DNA from 2 places in the Pseudomonas sp. 20P_3.2_Bac5 genome. Region 1 is predicted to be linked to the other one. Evidence: riboswitches for the same ligand, from Rfam matches in the RefSeq annotation. Region 1 holds a riboswitch; the other holds the start of a gene.
What was found. Region 1 has a riboswitch for cobalamin ahead of NTD88_RS27270 (TonB-dependent receptor). Riboswitches for the same ligand answer to the same signal wherever they lie in the genome.

Region 1 (7,303 bases):
GCTGTACTTCGGCCTGCCCTTTATCGCCTGGTGCTACTTCGTCTACTGGGTGACCCGCAAGAAGCGCGAACAGCGGCTTGCCGCCATGCTGCCGGTGGTCCCGGGCGTTAACGCGACCTGAAGATTCCGGTTCATGATGGACGGATTCAATTCCGAACGAGGTCGTGCCGATGAAGCAAAAATCCCTGCCGCCGCTGAACTGGCTGCGGTCATTCGAGGTATCGGCGCGCGCCTTGAACTTCACCCACGCCGCGGAGGAACTGCACCTGACCCAGGGCGCGGTGAGCCAGCAGATCCGCCAACTGGAAAACCACCTGGGCGTGGCCTTGTTCAAACGCCTGCCCAGGGGCCTCGACCTGACCGAGGAGGGCCAGTCCTACCTGCCGGTGGTGCAGGACGCGATCAGCCGTCTCGCGGTGGGCACCAACGAGATCTTCGGCCAGCACAAGCGCAGGCCGGTGAAGGTCCGCGGCAGCCTGTCGTTCCTGCAGTACTGGCTGGCCCCGCGCTTGCTCGATTTCAGCCGCGAGAACCCGAACATCGACATCCGCTACATCAGCAACCTGTGGGTCAAGGCGCCGGATGGCGAGGACGACCTCGAAGTGCGCTGGGGCAATGGTGAATGGCCGGGTCTGCATGCCCAGCGTCTGACCTGGGACGTGCTGGTGCCGGTCTGCTCGCCGGCGCTGCTGGCGCGCTCGCCGATCCGTCAGCCGCAGGACCTCAAGCACCATCCGCTGCTGCATGTCCTCGGCTACGAAGAGGGCTGGGGCTACTGGCTCAAGCGGGTCGGCGCGGACGATGTCGATTACTCGCGGGGGCTGCAATTCGACACGCTGATTTCGACGATCCGCATGGCGGAGCTGGGGCAGGGCGTTGCCCTGGCGCGTTCCTCGGTGGTCGAGGACCTGCTCAGGGACGGGCAGCTTGTCGCGCCCTTCAGCCAGCGCATCGAAGCCAGCGAATCGTTCTACCTGGTCCGTGAGCAAGGGCGCGCGTTGCCGCCCGATGCCGCGCTGTTTTCAGACTGGCTGGTGGCTCAAGCCCATCGGCCTTCGTAACCCTTTCCTGGAGTTTTCATGCACTACGTGAGCACCCGCAATGGCGATGTACGGGCCGACTTCCGTGAAGTCGTGCTGTCGGGGCCTGCTGCCGATGGCGGGTTGTATGTGCCGGCGCACTTGCCGGAGATCAGCCCGGAGGAAATCGCCAGTTGGTCCTGGCTGCCCTTCGATGAGCTGGTATGGCGGGTGATCGCGCCCTTCGTCGGTGACGCGCTGGATGAGCCGACCCTGCGCGCGCTGCTCAGCGACAGCTACAAGGACTTCACCCATCGCGCGATCACACCGCTGCAGCAGATTGGCCATAACGAATGGATTCTGCAGTTGTTCCATGGCCCGACGCGCACCTCGAAAGACTTTGCCGCGCAGCTTCAGGCCCGGCTGGTCAGGCACTTTCTCGATGAATCGACTGGCGAAGCCCTGGTGGTGGGCGCCACCAACGGCGACACCGGCGTTGCCGCCATCAAGGCCTTCGCGGCCTGCCCGAATGTGCGCATGGCGATTCTCTACCCGCGTCACGACGTCCCCGCCGACCGTCTCGCCGCCTTGCTGGCGGCCGACCCTGAACGCGTCCTGCTGATCCCCGTGGACGGCAGTTTCGATGACTGCCAGACCCTGGTCGCGCGGCTGTTTCGCGCCTGGCCGCTGGAGGGGGTGATTCCGGTCTGCTTCAACTCCACCAACTGGGTCGGCGTGCTGGCCCAGATCGTTTTTTACTTCCATGCCGCCTTGCAGTTGGGCGGTGGCACCCGGCCCGTCGGGTTCAGCGTGCCTGCCGCGAGCTTTGCCGAGATCTACGCCGGCTTCGTCGCGCAGAAAATGGGCCTGCCGATCAATCAGGTGATCGTTTCGACCAACAGCAACGACGCGCTGCACCGCTTCCTCCACCGCAATCGATATGCCACCCACGCCAGCCAGCGCACCCTGGCGCCGGCCATGGATTTTTCCCTGTATTCGAACCTGGAGCGCTTTATCTGGGAGCTGTATGGGCGCAGTGCCGGTTGTGTCCGGACGCTGATGGAACATTTCGAAGCCTGTGGCGAGCTGAGCATTGGCAACCCGCAGTGGCTGCAGGCGCGGGTACTGTTCGACTCCTATGCGGTGGAGGAGGCCGAGGTGCGCCGCGAGGTCATCCGCCTGCGCGAGGACACCGGCGCCATTGTCGATCCGCATACGGCGGTGGGCGCGCTGGCCGGGCGCCTGCATCGGCGCAGCCTGGGCGCGCCGATGGTCACCCTGGGCCAGATCGCGCCGGAAAAATCCGCCGCGCTGCTGGCGCAATTGGGTGTGTGGGACGGCGAGGTGGCGCTGCCGCCAGCCTTGGCAGACGAGCCGCCGGCCCTTCAGCGTGGCGATCTGGACGGACTCTGTCATGTGTTGCGGGCTGCGCAGGCGAGGGCGCTATGAAGCGCATTCTGGACCCCCTGGACGAGCGCATCCTGGCCGAGCTGACCGCCAATGCGCGGATCGCTCATGCGGAGCTGGGGGCCAAGGTCAACCTGTCGCGCAACGCGGTGCGCCAGCGCGTCGAACGGCTTGAGCGCGATGGCGCGATTCAGGGCTATACCGTGCGGCTGGGCGACGCTCGCCGGCCTTCGTCGCTGATCAGCGCGGCGATTTTCGTTTATCGCTACGACCGCATGCGCGGCGACGATGTGCTGGCCAAGCTGGGGACCATTCCCGAGGTGGTCCAGTGTGAGGTGCTCAGTGGCGAGTTCGACCTGATGCTGCGGGTCAACGCGGCGAGCCCTGAGCGGGTTCACGCGGTCTGGAAAGAAATCGCGGCCATGCCCGGCGTGGAAAACACCGTGACCTCGTTTGTCCTTTCTGCTGTCTTCTAACTAACCCTTCCGCCCATTTCGCAACGGTTCGCTCCCACACTGTAGGAGCGAGCTTGCTCGCGATGCCCCCCACGCTTGCGCTGGCTCACCGCAGCGCAAGCGTCCCTTCGCGCCTCGATTTCAGGCGTTTGCGCACTGCGCAAATCGCTCAACAAATACAGCGTTTTGCCGTATTCAAGTGCCCTGGCCCGACTCGTACGCTGATGCCATCAAACAACAGCAAAGAGGAATGCCTTCGTGACTGAATACAACATTGCCCTGGTCGGCTTCGGTGGTGTGAACCGTGGCCTGGCCCAGTTGATCGCAGAGCGTAACGCCACCTGGAAGGCGGCCCTCGGTTTCAGCCTGAAGATCGTCGGCGTCACCGACCTGTTTCTCGGCTCGGTGGTCAACCGCAACGGCCTGGACGCCGCCGAACTGGTCGCGCTGCCCGCCGAGAAGGGCGCGCTGGCGCGCATCGCCGGCGGTACTGCCGAGGCCTTCAATGAAACGGTGATCAAGCAGTCCGGCGCCGACATCATTGCCGAGGCGACCTTTACCAACCCGGTCGACGGCGAGCCGGCAGCCACCTTCTGCCGCTGGGCGCTGGAAAGCGGCATTCATGTGGTCACCACCAACAAGGGCCCGATTGCCTTGCACGGCGCCGAGCTCAAGGCGCTGGCCCGTCGCAAGGGCCTGGCGTTCGAATACGAAGGCTCGGTGATGAGCGGCACGCCGGTGATCCGCCTGGCCCGACAAGCCCTTGCCGGTGCGGAAATCCAAGGTTTCGAGGGCATCCTCAACGGCACTTCCAACTATGTGCTGACGCGGATGAAGGACGGCCTGGCGTTCAGCGATGCGGTGGCCCAGGCGCAACAACTGGGCTACGCCGAAGCCGACCCGACCGCGGATGTCGAAGGCCATGACGTGCGCCTGAAAGTGGTGATCCTCGCCAACGAACTGCTGGACGCGCACTTGAGCGTCAGCGACGTCGCCTGCTCGGGCATCAGCGGCATCAGCGCCGCAGACATCGTCAAGGCGCAGGCCACGGGGCAGTGCTGGAAACTGATCGGCGCCGCCAGCAAGGCGGCCGACGGTTCGGTGTCCGCCAGCGTCGAAGCGCGTTTGTTGCCGCTTGAGCACCCGCTGGCCGGCATCTCCGGCGCGGTCAACGCGATCTCCTTCAACACCGAACTGCTCGGCGCCGTCACAGTGTCCGGGCCGGGCGCCGGCCGGATCGAGACGGCGTTTGCCTTGCTCTCCGACATCATCGCCCTGCACACCACCGACCGCCAGTAACCGGAGCCTTTCATGAGCGTATCTCGCATGACCAGTGTTCAATCCGTAGCCCCAAGCCACATCGACGTGTTCAGCCCGTTCGATGGCGGTGTGGTCGGTCGCGTGCCCAACCTCGACGCTGCGGCGGTGCCGGGCCTGCTGGCCCGGGCGCGGGCGGGCGTCAGCGAAAGCGCGGCGCTGCCACGCCATCGCCGTGCGCGGATTCTCGAGGAGGCCGCACGACTCGTGGAAGCCGACGCCGCGGCGTTCGCCAGCCTGATCGTGGCCGAGGCCGGGAAAACCCTGCGCCAGGCCGAGAAGGAAGTGAAGCGCTGTGTTAACACGCTGAAGCTGTCCGCCGAAGAGGCGCGGCGCAATGCCGGTGAAGTGGTGCCGTTCGAAGCCTATGAGGGCTCGGAGTCCCGCCAGGGCTGGTTCACTCGCGAACCGCTGGGGCTGATCGTCGCGATCACGCCTTACAACGACCCGCTGAATCTGGTCGCGCACAAACTGGGCCCGGCGATTGCCGGCGGTAACGCGGTGATCCTCAAACCGTCCGAGCTGGCGCCGTTGTCGGCGTTGAAACTGGTGGAGTGCCTGTCGCAGGCCGGGCTCCCGGACAACGTGGTGACCACCGCCACCGGCGGTGTGGAACTGGGCCGGGCGCTGGTCGAACTGCACGAGGTGCGGATGATTTCCTTCACCGGCGGCTTTGCCACCGGCGAATCCATCGCCCGCAGCGCCGGGCTGAAAAAGCTGGCGATGGACCTGGGCGGCAACGCGCCGGTATTGGTGCTGGAAGACTGCGACCTCGGGCCGACCGTGGAGTCCTGCGTCTCGGGTGCCTTCTGGGCCGCCGGGCAGAACTGCATCGGCACCCAGCGCATCCTGGTGCACCGCGCGATTTATCCGGCGTTCCGCGAACAGTTCGTGGCGCAGTCGCGGGCCTTGAACCTGGGTGACCCGTCGCTTCGCGAAACGGATGTCGGGCCGATGGTCACCGAGCAGGCGGCCTGCCGCACCGAACAATTGGTCGAGGACGCCGTGGCGGACGGTGCCAGGGTGCTTTGTGGCCACCGCCGCGAGGGCGCGCTGTACGCACCTACCGTGCTGGAACAGGTCAGCCACGCCAGCCGGATCTGGCAGCAGGAAGTGTTCGCGCCGGTGGTGATCCTCGAACCGTTCGACCACCTCGACGACGCCGTCGCCCTGGCCAACGCGCCGGAATACAGCCTGCACGCCGGCGTATTCACCCGCGACCTGTCGACCGCGCTGAAGCTGGCCCGGCGCATCGAGGCCGGTGGCGTGATGATCAACGACTCGTCCGACTACCGCTTCGACGCCATGCCATTCGGTGGCTTCAAATACGGCAGCCTCGGACGGGAAGGGGTGCGCTTCGCCTATGAAGACATGACGCAGCCGAAAGTGGTGTGCATCAACGACATGGGCTGAGTCGTCGCGTCGGTGATTGCCGGTCCTGATGCCGGCCACCGACACCTCTGTCGTTGACCGGCTGGCACTTTGATGGTCAACTGCGCGCCTGTTTCAGGTGCCCCATACCGCCGTGTATGGGGTGAAACGGGAAGCCGGTTCGTCACTTTGCTGATCAGTCCGGCGCTGCCCCCGCAACGGTATGCGAGCGAAACATTCGAAAAGCCACTGTGCCCCGCGCATGGGAAGGCGAATGTTTCATGACCCTCGCGAGCCCGGAGACCGGCCTGAAGCATCGTTTGGCAAACCCGCGGTGGGCGGGCGCAGGCCGGTTTCCGTGGGCTGTCGCGCCCGCGATTCCCTATGCGTTGTTCCCTCCGGGATTCTTTCATTCCTGCTTCAAGTGGAACGACATGTCCCGTAATTCCCTGTTCAATTCCTTCTCGGGCACGCTGCTGTGTGCCAGCCTCGCACCTTGCGTATTACTGTCCCTGCCGGCGCACGCCGCGGAAGACGAAAAAGCCCTGTCCCTGCCGGCCACGGCCATCAACGAGGTCGCCGAGCAAAACCCTCAGCCTGACCTGCACACCCCGAGCACCAGCGGTTCGCGCCTGGGGCTGACGCCGCTGGAGACCCCGGCCAGTGTGACCAGCATCAGCGCCGAGCAGATCCTCAAACGCAATAACGCCACCGTGCAGGACGCCGTGACCCGCTCGCCGGGCGTCACCTTCATCGGCACTCCCGGCAACGGCGGCACCGCGCTGTCGGCCCGCGGCTTCACCGGCCACAGCTCGACCATGCAGTTGTATGACGGCACCCGCCTGTATGTCGGCGCCGGCACCGTCACCTTCCCGGTGGACACCTGGGCCGTGGAACGCATCGATGTGCTGCGCGGCCCGGCCTCGGTGCTCTACGGCGAAGGCGCCACGGGCGCGGTGATCAACGTGGTGCCGAAGAAGCCGTTCGAGGGCGAGATCCGCAACCACCTGCGCCTCGGCTATGGCTCGGACGACAAACGCCAGGCCGCGCTGGACAGCGGCGGCTCGCTGACCGACACCCTCAGCTACCGCTTCAACCTGAACCAGCAAGCGAGCAATGGCTGGGTCGATCGCGGCAACTCGGAAAGCATCGCCCTCAGCGGCTCGCTGCGCTGGCAGGCCACCGACGACCTGAGCTTCACCTTCAGCCACGACTACAGCGACCAGGAGCCGCAGCGCTACTTCGGTACGCCGTTGGTGGACGGGCATTTCCGCGAGTCGCTGCGTGACCACAACTACAACGTCGAGGATGCGACCGACCACTACAACGACCAGTCCACCCGGCTGGTCACGGACTGGACGATCAACGACAACCTCAGCGCCAGCAACCAGTTGTACTTCCTCAAGGCCCAGCGCCGCTGGCGCAATGCCGAGACTTACACCTGGCTGCCGGGCGACCTCGTGCGGCGCGACAGCTTCATCAGCATCAAGCAGACCCAGGAGCAGGTGGGCGACCGTCAGACCTTCACCCTGCAGCATTCGCTGTTCGGGCTGGACAGCCGCACCGTGGTCGGCGCGGACTACAACTCGATCCGCTTCGTGCGCAAGCATGACTTCGGCAACGTCTACAGCGACACCGTGCCGCTGGCCGGCTCGGGTGGTGGCGGCTATGTCAGCACCGACCCGTATCGCTCCCGTGACGCCAACCAGGCGAAGCAGTTCTCGCTGTTCGCCG
Region 2 (7,303 bases), on a different contig from region 1:
ACGACGTCTCAACGCCGGTGGTAGTGGCCGTATCTGAAGTAACCCGCTCGCGAGTCGTCATTTCAGGCGCTTAAGAGAGGCTATGGCGATGGATATCATCAGTCTGATCATTCAGATCATCAGCGGTGTGGTAGGCGGCAACGCGGCGGGCATGAGCAAACAAGGCATGGGGCCGCTGCTCAATTCGATTCTTGGCGGGGTGGGTGGCGTGGTGCTGGGGCAGATCCTGGCGTCATTCACCGGCGATCAGAGCCTGGCCCAGGCTGGCGCGGCAGGCACCCTGGATTTGCCCGCGATCATCAGCAGCGTGGTGGGCGGCGGGGCTGGCGGGGCGGTGCTGACGTTTATCGTCGGGCTGATCAAGAACAAGCTGCAGCCGCATTAGCCACAAAATAGGGCCAGTCAGTTAAGCCCGTCGAGACCCTTCGCGAGCAAGCTCGCTCCTACACTGTAGGAGCGAGCTTGCTCGCGAAGGGCATTACTGCATCGTAGGCCCTTTCTTCAATGAGTCGGGCAACCCTCGGCCTTCACCGTGCGCACCGTCGTTGCCGGATTGCGCGCCAGCTTCTCGCCCACCCTGGCAGGCCTTGGCTGCAACTCGCCACCGCAGTTCGGGCACTTGCCCTTCAACTGACCTTCCGCACAGCTGCGGCAGTAGGTGCATTCGAACGAGCAGATCAGTGCATCGCGGCTGTCGCCTGGCAGGTCGGTGGCGCAGCATTCACAGCAGGGGCGCAGTTCAAGCATTGAAGGTAGTCCTTTGAGGTATGCCGAAGCGTTAAATTGAAGCAACGCTGATGGCAATGCAATAGCGCGGTCAGGGACGGTACAGATGCGCGTGGCCCGCCCGGTAAAGCGCGGACTCACTGAAATTGTCGCTGGCAAGCACCCGGCCCACCAGGATCAGCGCCGTGCGGCGGAATCCTTTGCGTTCCGTCTGCTCGACGATGTCGTCCAGCGTGCCCAGCACCCAGTCCTGGTCCGGCCAGGTGGCGCGATGGACCACGGCGATCGGGCAGTCGCCGCCGTAATGCGGGCGCAGTTGCTCGACGATCTTTGGCAGATGCCGCACCCCGAGGTGAATCGCCATGGTTGTCTTGTGGCTGGCCAGGCTGGCCAGCGCTTCACCTTCGGGCATAGGGGAGCTGTCGGCGAAGCGGGTGAGGATCACGCTCTGGGCGATGTCCGGCAGTGTCAGTTCGCAGCCGAGCAGGGCGGCGCTGGCCGCAGTGGCGGTCACGCCGGGGATGATCTGGTAAGGAATGCCCAGTTCACGCAGATGGCGAATTTGCTCGCCGATGGCGCCGTACAGGGCGGGGTCGCCGCTGTGCACCCGGGCCACGTCCTGGCCCTTGGCATGGGCGGCGCTGATCGCCGCGATGATCTGCTCCAGGTGCAACTCGGCGCTGTTGATGACGGTCTCGGCCTGGTGCCCTTCGAGCACTGCGGCGGGCACCAGGGAACCGGCGTAGATGATGACCGGGCACTGGCGGATCAGGCGCTGGCCCTTGACGGTGATCAGCTCCGGGTCGCCGGGGCCGGCGCCGATGAAATAGACGGTCATGGCAAATCCTTGAACGAGAGGGGGCGGATTATCCGCCAAACGACGGCGCCCAGGCCAATGCCAGGGTCATATCGTCCTGGACGATGCGGGTGACCCGCAGTTGTGCGGGAAGGCCGCTGACCTGTTCGGCCAGCGCCAGGGCACAGCTCTCGGCCACGCCATGGCAGCCGCTGTGGCGAAAGGCGACCGGCGAGCGGTGGCTGAGGCGGGCGGCGAAGGGCGCCAGTTGCGCGGCGCTGAAGAAACTCAGCGGCAGGGCAAGTTGCGCGGCCAGTTGCAGCAGGCCGGGTTCGTCGTGCTTGAGATCGATGCTGGCCAGGCCGGCGAGGGCTTCGAGAGGGAGGTCATGGGCTTTCAAGGTCCGCCTTAGCAGCCCGGCCAGATTATCGGCCGGACTGCTGCGGCGGCAGCCCAGCCCGGCGAACAGCGGGGTTGCGCCGGGCGGGAAGGGCATCACGCAGCCTGGCGGCGGTACAGCCAGGCGCTGATCAGGCCGAGGGCGACCCAGAACGCCGCATTGGTCAGCAGCGAAGCGACGATGAACTGCGACTCCAGCGCTTCTGGTGCCAGGCTTTCGTGCACTTCCGGTTGCGGCGCGCCGATCACATGCGGCAGCACCAGCAGCACCAGGCCCACGGCCTTGAGCAGCCAGTTACCGGCGAACACCATCAGCGCCAGGCCAACGGCGGTCGCCGCGGCGGTGCCAATCCACCAGTACTGACGCAGGGCCAGGTCGGCGGCGGCGGTACCCGGCAGTTCCGGCGGCAGGCCCAGGTTCGGCGCCAGGCAGAACACGGCGAAACCGCCGAGCCCCCACAGCGCACCCGTGGTGACGCGGCCTGGGCGACGCAGCGTGTACATGGCGGCGAGCAGCAGGGCAAAGCCGACCGCGACCACCAGATTGCCGCCCGTGGTGGACAGCACGCGCTGCCAGCCATCTTCCGGCGACCAGGCTTCGGCGTCGTGATGATGCTCCGCGCCCGCCGCGGCGTCGGCGTGCTCGTGTTCTTGTACGGCCGGGGCCGCGGTTTCATAGGTTTCCGCCTGGAGAATCAGCGGCGCGACCCAGAAGCTTTGCAGCAGGGTCAGCAGCAGTGCGGCCAGCAGGCCGGCGAAGCCTGCGGTGCGAGCGATGCGCATGAACATTCGGGCAGGCCTCAGTGGCAAGGGAAAGCGGCGCTGTGACGGGTATCGTGCGCGGCGTTGTGCACCGCTTCGATGTGCGAGAAGCCGGCGAAGTAGACCAGGCACAGGCCCAGCACCGAGGCGCTGACGGCAGCGACGATGCGCTGGCTGAGGGTGGTCGGGGTGGCGATGGCGTGACTGGCGATGATCGGCATGGCGCTTTCCTCTTGGTGTTGTCGGCAACAGGCAAGCGCGAAGAACCCCTGGCCGGAATCGCCCAGGGGCTGCAACGTCGCCCGCCCACCGCGGGTTTGGTCAATGCTGTTGTTCAGGCCGGTCTCCGGGCTTGCGAGGGCATTTCGCCGTGGCGTCACCTTCCCATGCCCGCAGGCACAGTGGTCTTGACGCTTTCCTCGCTTACCGTTGCGGGGGCAGCACCGGAATTTACCGGTTTCCCGTTTCACCTTGTAACAAAAAGGCACCCAAACGAATCGCGCTAGGAAATCACGCGCGTTGACATCCGTCAATACAGCGGTTGACCGGCTTCGGGGCACTGCGTAGCCTTGCCGGTTCGAGGTTCTCTGGCACGGGCCGGAGCTAAGACGGGAACGCGGTGCGCCTTTTTCAGGCCAGGCCGCGGCTGCCCCCGCAACTGTAAGCGCTGCTCCCATCGACACAGCCACTGCCGAACCGGCGGGAAGGCGTCGATGCCGCCCTGAAGGGCACAGCGCGAGCCAGGAGACCTGCCTCGTTCAGTTTCCGACTTTCAACCGGGCGGGGTGATCCGGTGGCGAACGCGCCCAGGCTGCATGCCTGCGGCTCCCGTCCCGCATGCCCGCCATCCTGCCAAGGGCATCCGACATGAAAACACTGGCCAAACTCCCCGTCACCATCGTTACCGGCTTTCTCGGCTCGGGCAAAACCACCTTGCTGCGGCACATGCTGGACAACGCCCAGGGCCGCCGTATCGCGGTGATCGTCAATGAATTCGGCGAGCTGGGCATCGACGGCGAAATCCTCAAGCAGTGCAGCATCGGCTGTACCGAAGAAGAAGCCTGCGGCCGGGTTTACGAACTGGCCAACGGCTGCCTGTGCTGCACCGTTCAGGAAGAATTCTTCCCGGTCATGCGTGAACTGGTGGCCCGCCGTGGCGACCTCGACCACATCCTGATCGAAACCAGCGGCCTGGCGCTGCCCAAGCCGTTGGTGCAAGCCTTCCAATGGCCGGAAATCCGCAACGCCTGCACCGTTGACGCGGTGATCACTGTGGTCGACAGCCCGGCCGTGGCCGCCGGCACCTTCGCCGCCTTCCCGGAACAGGTCGATGCCCAGCGCAAGCTGGACCCGAATCTGGATCACGAATCCCCGCTGCACGAATTGTTCGCCGACCAACTGGCCAGCGCCGACCTCGTCGTCCTCAACAAGGCCGACCTGATCGCTGCCGATGCCCTGGCCGCCGTGCGCGCCGAAGTGGCTGAAGAGCTGCCGCCTGCCGTGAAGGTGATCGAAGCCAGCAAAGGCGTGCTGCCGCTGGAAGTGCTGCTGGGCCTGGGCGCCGAGTCGGAAGCCCATATCGACGGCCGCCGTACCCACCACGACAGCCATCACGACGATGATGACCACGACGACCACGACCACGACGCCTTCGATTCCATTTCCCTGGAACTGCCCGAAGCCGACGAAGCCCTGCTGCTCGACGCCCTCACCCAGTTGGTGGTGGACAGCGGCATTCTGCGGGTCAAGGGTTTCGCGGCGATTCCCGGCAAGCCGATGCGCCTGCTGATCCAGGGCGTTGGTACGCGCTTCGACAAACACTTCGACCGCGCCTGGCGCAGTGACGAAGCGCGGGTCACGCGCCTGGTGCTGATCGGTCAGGAACTCGACGCCGAGGCGCTGCAAGCCCGTCTGCGCGCGGCCCTGGGCGCCTGATCCATGCACCTGCTGCGGACCCAGCCCGGCGGCTTCGTGCCGGACGACAGCATTGCCGACCTCGGGCAGACTCCCGCCGAGCTGGTGATCCTTTGCAGCGGTGACTCGCACCTGGCGCTGCTGGCGGAAACCGCCCGCGAGCTGCCGGACGACTACCCCAGCCTGCGCCTGGCCAATCCGATGCAGGTGCAGAACCATGCGTCGGTCGACCTGTATGTCGATCAGGTGCTGCGCCACGCCAAGGTCATCCTGGTGTCGCTGCATGGCGGCATCGGCTATTGGCGCTACGGCGTCGAGCAACTGGTGGCCCTGGCCGAGCGCGGCGTGCAACTGATTCTGGTACCGGGCGACGACCGCCCGGACCCGGAGCTGAGCAGCCTGGGCACGGTCACCGGCGAGCAGGCCGAGCGGCTCTGGCACTTCCTGCGCCAGGGCGGCAAGGCCAACGCCCTGAATTTGTTCAACTGCCTTGCCAGTCTCTGGCTGGGCCGTGATTACCCCTGGGACGAGCCCCGGCAACTGCCGCGTACCAGCCTTTATCACCCGGATCACGCCGAGGCGGACCTCGCCGATTGGCGGGCCGACTGGTGCGCCGGGCAACCGGTGGTGCCGCTGCTGTTCTATCGCTCGCACCTGCAGGCGGCCAATACCGGCTTCGTCGACGTGTTCTGCGAGCGCTTGATCGGCGCCGGGCTCAATCCGCTGCCGATAGCGGTCGCCAGCCTCAAGGAGGCCGGTTGCCTGGCCCAGGTCGAGGCCTGGCTGGACGAAACCGACGCGGCGTTGATCCTCAATACCACCGGCTTTGCCCAGTCCAGCCCGGAGCAGCCGCACCTGCGCCCGTTCCGCCGCGACATTCCGGTGCTGCAAGCGATCTGCGCCCAGGACAACGAACCCGGCTGGCAAGCCAGCGAGCAGGGCCTCGGGGCGCGCGACCTGGCGATGCACATCGCCTTGCCGGAGCTGGACGGGCGCATCATCACCCGGCCAATAAGCTTCAAGGACCTGGCCTGGCGCAGCGAGCGCAGCCAGTCCGATGTGGTCTGCTACCGCGCACACCCCGAGCGCATGGATTTCGTCGCCGAACTGGCGCGGCGCTGGTGCGAGCTGGCGCGGTTGCCCAACCCGCAGAAGCGGGTGGCGCTGATCCTCGCCAACTACCCGACCCGCGATGGCCGCATCGGCAATGGCGTCGGCCTCGACACGCCGGCGGCGGCGCTGAATATCCTGCGGGCGCTGAAGCAGCAGGATTATCCGGTAGACGAGTTGCCGGACAGCGGCACCGCGCTGATCCACGACCTGTTGGGCGGTGTCAGCAACGACCTCGACAGCCTCGACCAACGCCCCTGCGCGCAAAGCATGGCGCTGGATGACTATCTGGCGGCGTTCGCGCAACTGCCCGAAGCCAATCAGCAGGCGGTGCGCGAGCGCTGGGGCGAACCGCAGCAGGACCCGATGTTCCGTGGCGGGCGGATGATGGTCGCCGGCCTGCGCCTGGGCCTGACCTTCGTCGGCATTCAGCCAGCGCGGGGTTACCAACTCGACCCGAGCGCGGTCTACCACGACCCGGACCTGGTGCCACCGCACGGCTACCTGGCTTTCTATTTCTGGCTGCGCCACGCCTTCGCCGCCGATGCGCTGATCCACGTCGGCAAGCACGGCAATCTGGAATGGCTGCCGGGCAAGGGCGTCGGCCTGTCCGCGCAATGCTGGCCGGACGCGTTGCTCGGCCCGCTGCCGAATATCTATCCGTTTATCGTCAACGACCCGGGCGAGGGCGCCCAGGCCAAGCGACGGACCCAGGCGGTGATCATCGATCACCTGATGCCACCGCTGACCCGCGCCGAAACCTACGGGCCGCTGCGCAACCTTGAGCTGCTCGCCGACGAGTACTACGAAGCGCAATTGCTGGACCCGCGCCGCGCCATCGAATTGCAGAAAGAGATCCTGCAACTGGTGCGCGACAACCATATCGACCGCGAGCTGCAACTGGACGGCGCGCTGGATGACGCGAATGTCTGGCTGCCGCGGCTGGACACCTACCTCTGCGACCTCAAGGAGTCGCAGATCCGCGATGGTCTGCATGTCTTCGGCGAGTCGCCCGGCGGACGCCTGCGCATCGACACCTTGCAGGCCCTGCTGCGGGTTGCCCGTGGCGATGGCCGCGGTGCCAATGCCAGCCTGCCGCGTGTACTGGCCCGAGCCTTGGCGCTGGGCTTCGATCCGCTGGACTGCGACCTCGGCCTGCCGTGGGACGGCCCGCGCCCGGAGCGTCTGGCGTTGCTCGACGCCGCGCCGTGGCGCACCCATGGCGACACTCGCGAACGTCTGGAATGGCTGGGCGCGCAACTGATCGAACAAACGCTGGCCGGCGAGCCGGAACTGCCGGACGAACCGCAGTGGGACGAAGTGCGCACCCTGCTGACCGCGCTTCGCGAGCAAGTGGCGCCGCAACTGGACGCCTGCGGCGAAGCCGAAATGCGCGGCGTGCTGACCGCCCTCGACGGGCGTTTCGTCCCCGCCGGACCGAGCGGCGCACCAAGCCGCGGGCGCCTGGACGTGCTGCCCACCGGGCGCAATTTCTACACCGTCGATGTGCGCAACCTGCCCACGGCTACCGCCTGGCGCCTGGGTTTCGCCTCGGCCAACCTGATTCTCGAGCGGCACCTGCAAGACCACGGCGAC

Region 2: it holds a riboswitch for cobalamin, as region 1 does, so the genes downstream of both, cobW (cobalamin biosynthesis protein CobW) here and NTD88_RS27270 (TonB-dependent receptor) in region 1, are expected to answer to the same signal.

The regions. Positions count from the first base shown of each region.
Region 1 is NZ_JANLOA010000135.1:30,675-37,977, reverse strand. It holds gene NTD88_RS27300 (amino acid permease) at 1-121, shown strand, start outside; gene NTD88_RS27295 (LysR substrate-binding domain-containing protein) at 171-1,061, shown strand; gene thrC (threonine synthase) at 1,080-2,468, shown strand; gene NTD88_RS27285 (Lrp/AsnC family transcriptional regulator) at 2,465-2,902, shown strand; gene NTD88_RS27280 (homoserine dehydrogenase) at 3,140-4,180, shown strand; gene NTD88_RS27275 (aldehyde dehydrogenase family protein) at 4,193-5,611, shown strand; cobalamin riboswitch at 5,690-5,896, shown strand; gene NTD88_RS27270 (TonB-dependent receptor) at 6,004-7,303, shown strand, end outside.
Region 2 is NZ_JANLOA010000009.1:110,229-117,531, forward strand. It holds gene NTD88_RS01490 (hypothetical protein) at 89-385, shown strand; gene NTD88_RS01495 (DUF1272 domain-containing protein) at 502-747, opposite strand; gene cobM (precorrin-4 C(11)-methyltransferase) at 818-1,564, opposite strand; gene NTD88_RS01505 (cobalamin biosynthesis protein) at 1,593-2,018, opposite strand; gene NTD88_RS01510 (CbtA family protein) at 2,018-2,710, opposite strand; gene NTD88_RS01515 (CbtB-domain containing protein) at 2,722-2,904, opposite strand; cobalamin riboswitch at 3,003-3,190, opposite strand; cobalamin riboswitch at 3,247-3,455, shown strand; gene cobW (cobalamin biosynthesis protein CobW) at 3,551-4,618, shown strand; gene cobN (cobaltochelatase subunit CobN) at 4,622-7,303, shown strand, end outside.